DNA from 2 places in the Streptomyces sp. NPDC017991 genome. Region 2 is predicted to be linked to the other one. Evidence: riboswitches for the same ligand, from Rfam matches in the RefSeq annotation. Region 2 holds a riboswitch; the other holds the start of a gene.
What was found. Region 2 has a riboswitch for cobalamin ahead of ACH4DZ_RS39890 (cobalamin biosynthesis protein). Riboswitches for the same ligand answer to the same signal wherever they lie in the genome.
Positions count from the first base shown of each region.

Region 1: it holds a riboswitch for cobalamin, as region 2 does, so the genes downstream of both, metE (5-methyltetrahydropteroyltriglutamate--homocysteine S-methyltransferase) here and ACH4DZ_RS39890 (cobalamin biosynthesis protein) in region 2, are expected to answer to the same signal.

Region 1 is NZ_JBIRGP010000001.1:628,102-631,467, reverse strand. It holds gene metE (5-methyltetrahydropteroyltriglutamate--homocysteine S-methyltransferase) at 1-1,972, opposite strand, end outside; cobalamin riboswitch at 2,137-2,355, opposite strand; gene ACH4DZ_RS02665 (SDR family NAD(P)-dependent oxidoreductase) at 2,386-3,165, opposite strand; gene ACH4DZ_RS02660 (maleylpyruvate isomerase N-terminal domain-containing protein) at 3,266-3,366, opposite strand, start outside.
Region 2 is NZ_JBIRGP010000018.1:131,707-135,072, reverse strand. It holds gene ACH4DZ_RS39900 (anion permease) at 1-804, shown strand, start outside; gene ACH4DZ_RS39895 (hypothetical protein) at 817-1,038, shown strand; cobalamin riboswitch at 1,226-1,359, shown strand; gene ACH4DZ_RS39890 (cobalamin biosynthesis protein) at 1,481-2,485, shown strand; gene ACH4DZ_RS39885 (cobyric acid synthase) at 2,482-3,366, shown strand, end outside.

The sequences.
Region 1 (3,366 bases), on a different contig from region 2:
ACATGTGCGTGTGGATCTGGGTGTCCGGGCGTACGCCACTGGTGCTGAGGCGGAACGCCTCGGTGGCCCACGCGAGGTACGCCGGACGGTCGGCGGATCGCAGCGGCAGCGTCTCGCGCAGGGCGGGCTCGTCCACCTGGATGACCGAAGTCCCGGCCGCCTCAAGGTCGTTCACCTCGTCGCGCAGGGCGAGGGCGACCTGCCGGGCGGTGTCACCGAGGGGCTGGTCGTCGCGGACGAAGGACCAGGCGAGCATGGTGACCGGCCCGGTCAGCATGCCCTTGACCGGCTTGGCGGTGAGCGACTGGGCGTACGTCGTCCAGCGCACCGTCATGGGCTCGGGACGGGAGATGTCTCCGGCCAGGATCGGCGGGCGGACATGGCGGGTCCCGTAGGACTGGACCCAGCCGTGCTGGGTGGCGAGGTATCCGGTGAGCTGTTCGGCGAAGTACTGGACCATGTCGTTGCGTTCGGGCTCGCCGTGCACGAGCACATCGAGGCCGGTCCTCTCCTGGAACGAGATCACCTCGCCGATCTCGGCCCTGATGCGCTCCTCGTACCCGGCGCTGTCGATCCGCCCCGCCCGCAGATCGGCCCGCGCGGTGCGCAGTTCCGTGGTCTGGGGGAACGAGCCGATGGTGGTGGTCGGCAGCAGCGGCAGGCCGAGGTGGGCGCGCTGGGCCGCGGTCCGCTCGGCGTACGGCTGGGAGCGGCGGGCGTCGGCGTCCGTGACGGCGGCGGCCCGGGCCCGTACGGCGGGGTCGCGGGTGATCGCGGACCCGGCGCGAGAGGCCAGGTCGGCCCGGTTGGCGGCGAGTTCCACGGCGATCGTGCCGGCGCCGCCCGCGAGGCCCTTGGCGAGGGTGGCGATCTCGGTGGTCTTCTGCCGGGCGAAGGCGAGCCAGCGGCGGATCTGCGGCTCGATGTCGCGTTCGGCGGTGGCGTCGAGGGGGACGTGGAGGAGGGAGCAGGAGGCGGCCACGTCGACCCGGTCGGCCAGCCCGAGCAGGGTGCCGAGCGTGGCGAGGGACTTCTCCAGGTCGTTGACCCAGATGTTGCGGCCGTCGACCACTCCGGCGATCAGACGCTTGCCGGGCAGCCCGCCCACGGCGGCGAGCGCGTCCAGGTTGGCGCCGGCCGCCTCGGTGAAGTCCAGCGCCAGACCCTCCACCGGGGCCTTGGCCAGCACCGGCAGGGCGTCGCCGAGCCGGTCGAAGTAGGACGCGACCAGCAGCTTCGGGCGGTCGGTCAGGGCGCCGAGGTCGCGGTAGACACGGGTGGCCGTGTTCAGTTCGGCGGGTGTGCGGTCCTGCACCAGGGCGGGCTCGTCGAGCTGGACCCACTCGGCCCCCGCGGCGCGAAGATCTGCGACGATCTCGGCGTACACGGGCAGCAGCCGGTCGATGAGGGTGAGCGGGTCGAAGTCCGGGGCCACACCCGGCGCGGGCTTGGCGAGCAGCAGGTACGTGACGGGTCCGACGAGGACGGGACGTGCGGTGAGCCCGAGCGCGAGAGCTTCCTTCAGCTCCGCCACCTGCTTGCGGGAGTCGGCGGTGAAGACGGTGCCCGGGCCCAACTCGGGCACCAGATAGTGGTAGTTGGTGTCGAACCACTTCGTCATCTCCAGCGGCGCCACGTCCTGGGTGCCGCGCGCCATCGCGAAGTAGCCGTCGAGCGCGTCGGCCTCGACGGCGGCGCGGTGGCGTCCGGGGATCGCGCCGACCATGACACAGGTGTCCAGCACGTGGTCGTAGTACGAGAAGTCACCGGTGGGAACCTCGTGGATGCCGGCCTCGGCCAGTTGCCGCCAGTTGACCCGGCGCAGGTCGGCGGCGGTGGCCCGGAGGGTGTCGGCGTCGACCCGGCCCTTCCAGTAGCCCTCGATCGCCTTCTTCAGTTCCCGGTTCTGTCCCTGGCGGGGGTAGCCGTACACGGTGGCCCGTGCCGCCGCGGCTGCGGACTGCGCTGTCACGGAAATCTCCTTCGCGAGATATCTCCCTGGGATCCCGGGACGGGACGCGAACGCGAAGGGGTGACCGACCGGACGGAATCCGAGCCGTGCACGAGGCACGGCCTTCCGCCGGATCATGTACGCCGACCCGCCCACGAGGTCACCGGGATCTCCGCACACGAATGGTTCGCGCACGGGCAGTTGGCAGGTCTTCGGACTCGCGGGCACGTCCTCCCTGCGGAGGACACCTACTGGCCGTCGCTTCCCAGACCCGGCCGGGCCCAGTGCGTGTGACGGCGGTCGTTCCCACTCACCGCTGCGGGGCAGTCCCGGATTCCCACCGGGTTCCCTCTTGCGACGCACCCGCCTGGCGGACGGGGCGAACCAGCTGCACCGGCCACCCTACGGGGCACAGCCCGGTCGTGGAAAACTTTTCAGTGCACGGAGAAGCCGCCGTCGACGAAGACCGACTGCCCGGTGACGTACGCGGAGGCGGCGCTCGCCAGGAAGACCGCCGCGCCCGCGAAGTCCTCCGCGAGGCCGTTGCGGCCGACCATCGTGCGCGCCGCCAGGGCCGTCACCTTCTCCGGGTCGGACGACAGACGCCGGTTCAGCGGGGTCATCACGAAGCCGGGCACCAGTGTGTTGACGGTGACTCCGTACGGCGACCAGGCCTCCGCCTGCGAGCGGGCCAGTGACTCCAGCGCCCCCTTGGAGACGCCGTAGGCACCGCTCTGGACGAAGGCGCGGTGGGCCTGCTGGGAGGTGATGTGGATGATCCGCCCGTAGCCCCGTTCGGCCATGGCCGGGCCGAAACGCCGGCCCAGCAGGAAGGGCGCGTCCAGGTTCAGGGCCATGGTGGTGTCCCAGACCTCGTCGCTGAGCTCGCTCATCGGCGGCCGGAGGTTGATCCCGGCGCAGTTGACGAGGATGTCGGGCTCGCCGAAGGCCTCGACCGCCTGCTCGGCGGCATCGCGCACGCCTTCACGTGTACCGAGGTCCGCGCCGACCCAGGCCGCACGGCAGCCGAGCGCACGCAACTCCTCGACCGTCGCGGCCAGTTCCGCTTCCTTGCGCGCCACGACGACGACGCTCGCCCCGGCGCGGGCCAGCGCCTCGGCGATGCCCCGCCCGATGCCGGAGCTGCCACCGGTCACCAGGGCGACCCGGCCGTCCAGGGAGAACAGTTCTGAGAGGTAGTGCTGCGAGTCCATGGCGGCACCCTAGAAGGGCGCCGCCCTGGGGGGATCAGCGGGGTGTGATCCAGCGAGGGGTGACCGTATGGCGAGTACTCGCAGCTCAGGAGCCTGCCGCTCAGCCCAGTACGAGCGGGAGCCGCTCGGCGAGGGTGCCGAGCGCGGCCTCCTCCGCGTCGGTAGGTGTCCGCCGGCCGGTGCCGATCAGCAGCGCGGCCT
Region 2 (3,366 bases):
GTGGCCGGACTCGCCGCGATGCTCGCCACCCGGCTGACGTACCGGATCAGCCGCGGAGCCGGTGAGAAGGCGACCTCCAAGGGCTACCGCGCGGGTCAGATCACCTCCGCGGGCCTGGTCTCGCTGGCCCACGGCACGAACGACGCGCAGAAGACCATGGGCATCATCACCCTGGCCCTGGTCACCGGCGGGGTGCTCGCGCCCGGCTCGAACCCTCCCCTGTGGGTCATCGTCTCGGCCGGTATCGCCATCGCGCTCGGCACCTACCTGGGCGGCTGGCGCATCATCCGCACCATGGGCAAGGGCCTCACCGACCTCGCGCCGCCGCAGGGCTTCGCCGCCCAGACCAGCGCCGCGACGGTCATCCTGGCCTCCTCGCACCTCGGCTTCTCCCTCTCGACCACCCAGTCCTGCTCCGGCGCCGTGATGGGTTCGGGCCTGGGCCGCAAGGGCGGTGTCGTCCGCTGGTCGACCGCGACGCGCATGTTCATCGCCTGGGGCCTCACGCTCCCCGCCGCCGGTCTGGTGGGCGCGGGCGCCGAGTTCCTGACCAAGCAGGGCACCTGGGGCATCGTCCTCACCGGCGCGCTGCTGATCGCCGGCTCCGCGGTCATCTGGACGCTGTCCCGCCGCCAGCCCGTCACCGTCGACAACGTCAACGACGACCACGAGCCCGCGGGCGTCGTGACCACCGCGATCGCCGCCGTCACCCCGCCTCCCGCGGGTCCGGTCGTCCCGGCCATCGACCTCAAGACCACCATCCCGGGCCCGGACGCCGAGCCCGCCCGTCCGGCCACGGTGTAAGGAACGAACCGTATGAAGATCGACTGGGCAGCCCTCGGCTCCGTGTTCGGAGTCAGCCTCATCTCCACCGTCGCCCTCGTGGGCCTCTTCACCCTCGGCATCGTCGGCCTCACCAAGCGCGAGTCGGCCGCCGCACAGGGTGGCTCCGCGACCCTCGCGGTCACCGGCGCGTACGCCTGCTTCGCCGCCTGCGCGGCGGCCGTGGCGTACGGGATCTATCTGATCGTCGCCTGACCGGTACGGCCGTCGGGCCGTACGCCCGCAGTGTCACCGTCCGCCCTGCCGGAGCCGCCTCGTCCGCGGTCCCGGCAGGGCGGTCGCACGTCCGCGGCAAACCGGTCCGCGGGGCGGGCCCGTCGGTGGATGTGGGTCTCAGCACACTCTCCCGTCGCAGGTCAACAGCAAGTTGACGGGTGTTCTCGGACCGTGGTGGACTGCCGAGGCCATGTACGTCGGCAGAAGAGGAAGCCGGTGCGAATCCGGCGCGGTCCCGCCACTGTCACCGGGGAATCGATCCCCCGGGAGCCAGGAACTCTCGCCGTCGGTCTCGTCGAACCAGGGCGTGGACACCCTGAGTGAGGACATATCGCCATGTGCGCCCACCTGTTGTGGACCAGTGTGCCCGGGCCCGGGCCCGGTACGAGGGTCTCGCCTCGCGTGACGGCGGGCTGAACCGATGCGAGCCGATCGCGTCTTCGCGTACGGCGCCGCCGTCGGCCTCCTCGGTGACCTGCTGCTCGGCGATCCCCGCCGGGGGCATCCGGTCGCCGCGTTCGGCCGGGCCGCGGGAACCGTCGAGCGGGCCCTGTGGCGCGACCACCGGGGATGGGGGGCGCTGCACACCGCGGTGTGCGCGGGCGGCGCCGTCTCCCTCGCCGTGGCCGCCAGGCGTTCCGTACGTACCTCCCCCGTCGCCTCCGTCGTCCTGACCGCGGCGGCCACCTGGGCGGTGGTCGGGGGGACCTCGCTCGGGCGTGAGGCCCGGGCCGTCGGCGGGGCGCTGGCCGCCGGGGACATCGAGGTGGCCCGTGAGCGGCTGCCGCATCTGTGCGGGCGCGACCCGCAGGCCCTGGACGCCGACGGGATCGCCCGCGCGGTGGTCGAGTCGGTCGCCGAGAACACCTCCGACGCCGTCGTGGGCGCCCTGGTGTGGGGCGCGGTCGCGGACGTGCCCGGGCTGGTCGGGTTCCGGGCCGTCAACACCCTGGACGCCATGGTCGGGCACAAGTCGACCCGCCACCGGCGGTACGGGTGGGCCTCCGCACGGCTCGACGACGTGGTGGGGTGGCCCGGGGCGCGCCTGACCGCGGTCCTCGCCGCCGTCGCCGGGGGGAATCCACGTGGGGCGGTCACCGCCTGGCGCGCCGACGCCGGCAAGCATCCGAGTCCCAACGCCGGGCCCGTGGAGGCCTCGTTCGCGGGTGCGCTCGGGGTACGGCTCGGCGGCACGCTCTCGTACGCGGGACGGGTCGAACATCGGCCCGTGCTCAACGGTCCGGGGCGGGCCGTGCGGGTCGAGGACATCGAGCGGGCCGTCCGGCTCTCGCGACGGGTGAGCCTCCTCGCGCTGGGCGCGAGTGTCGCCGGGCGGCTGCTCGTCACCTCCCTCGTCACCTCGCTCACCACGTCACACGCCGGGCCGCTCGCCAAGTCACCTGTCACGAAAGGGCGTACGTCATGAGCGGGGGAACGGGCGGGAGGCCGGGCGGCGGACCGGGCGGCGGGCTCCTCGTCGCCGGTACCACCTCCGACGCGGGCAAGAGCGTCGTGACCGCCGGCATCTGCCGGTGGCTGGTGCGCCGGGGCGTCAAGGTCGCGCCGTTCAAGGCGCAGAACATGTCGCTGAACTCGTTCGTGACGCGGGAGGGCGCGGAGATCGGGCGTGCGCAGGCCATGCAGGCGCAGGCCGCCCGCGTGGAGCCCTCCGTGCTCATGAACCCCGTCCTGCTCAAGCCGGGCGGTGACCGCAGCAGCCAGGTCGTCCTGATGGGCAAGCCCGTGGGCGAGCTGAGCGCGCGCGGCTATCACGGCGGCCGTCAGGAGGCGCTGCTCGGGACCGTGCTGGACTGTCTGGCCGAGTTGCGGGGCACGTATGACGCGGTGATCTGTGAGGGGGCGGGCAGTCCCGCCGAGATCAACCTGCGGCGCACCGACATCGTGAACATGGGGATCGCGCGGGGCGCGCGGCTGCCCGTCCTCGTGGTGGGGGACATCGACCGCGGCGGGGTCTTCGCCTCGTTCTTCGGGACGGTGGCCCTGCTGTCGCGCGAGGACCAGGAGCTGGTCGCCGGGTTCCTCGTCAACAAGTTCCGCGGGGACGTCTCCCTGCTCGAACCCGGCGTCGACATGCTGCACGGGCTCACCGGGCGGCACACCTACGGCATCCTGCCCTTCCGGCACGGGCTCGGCATCGACGAGGAGGACGGGCTCCGAGTGTCCCTGCGGGGCTCGGTGCGCGAGTCCGAGGTCTCCTCCCCCGTCGGTGAGGACATCCTGCGGGTCGCCGTCTGCGCGATCCCCCTGATGTCCAACTTCACGGACCTGGACGCCCTCGCCGCCGAA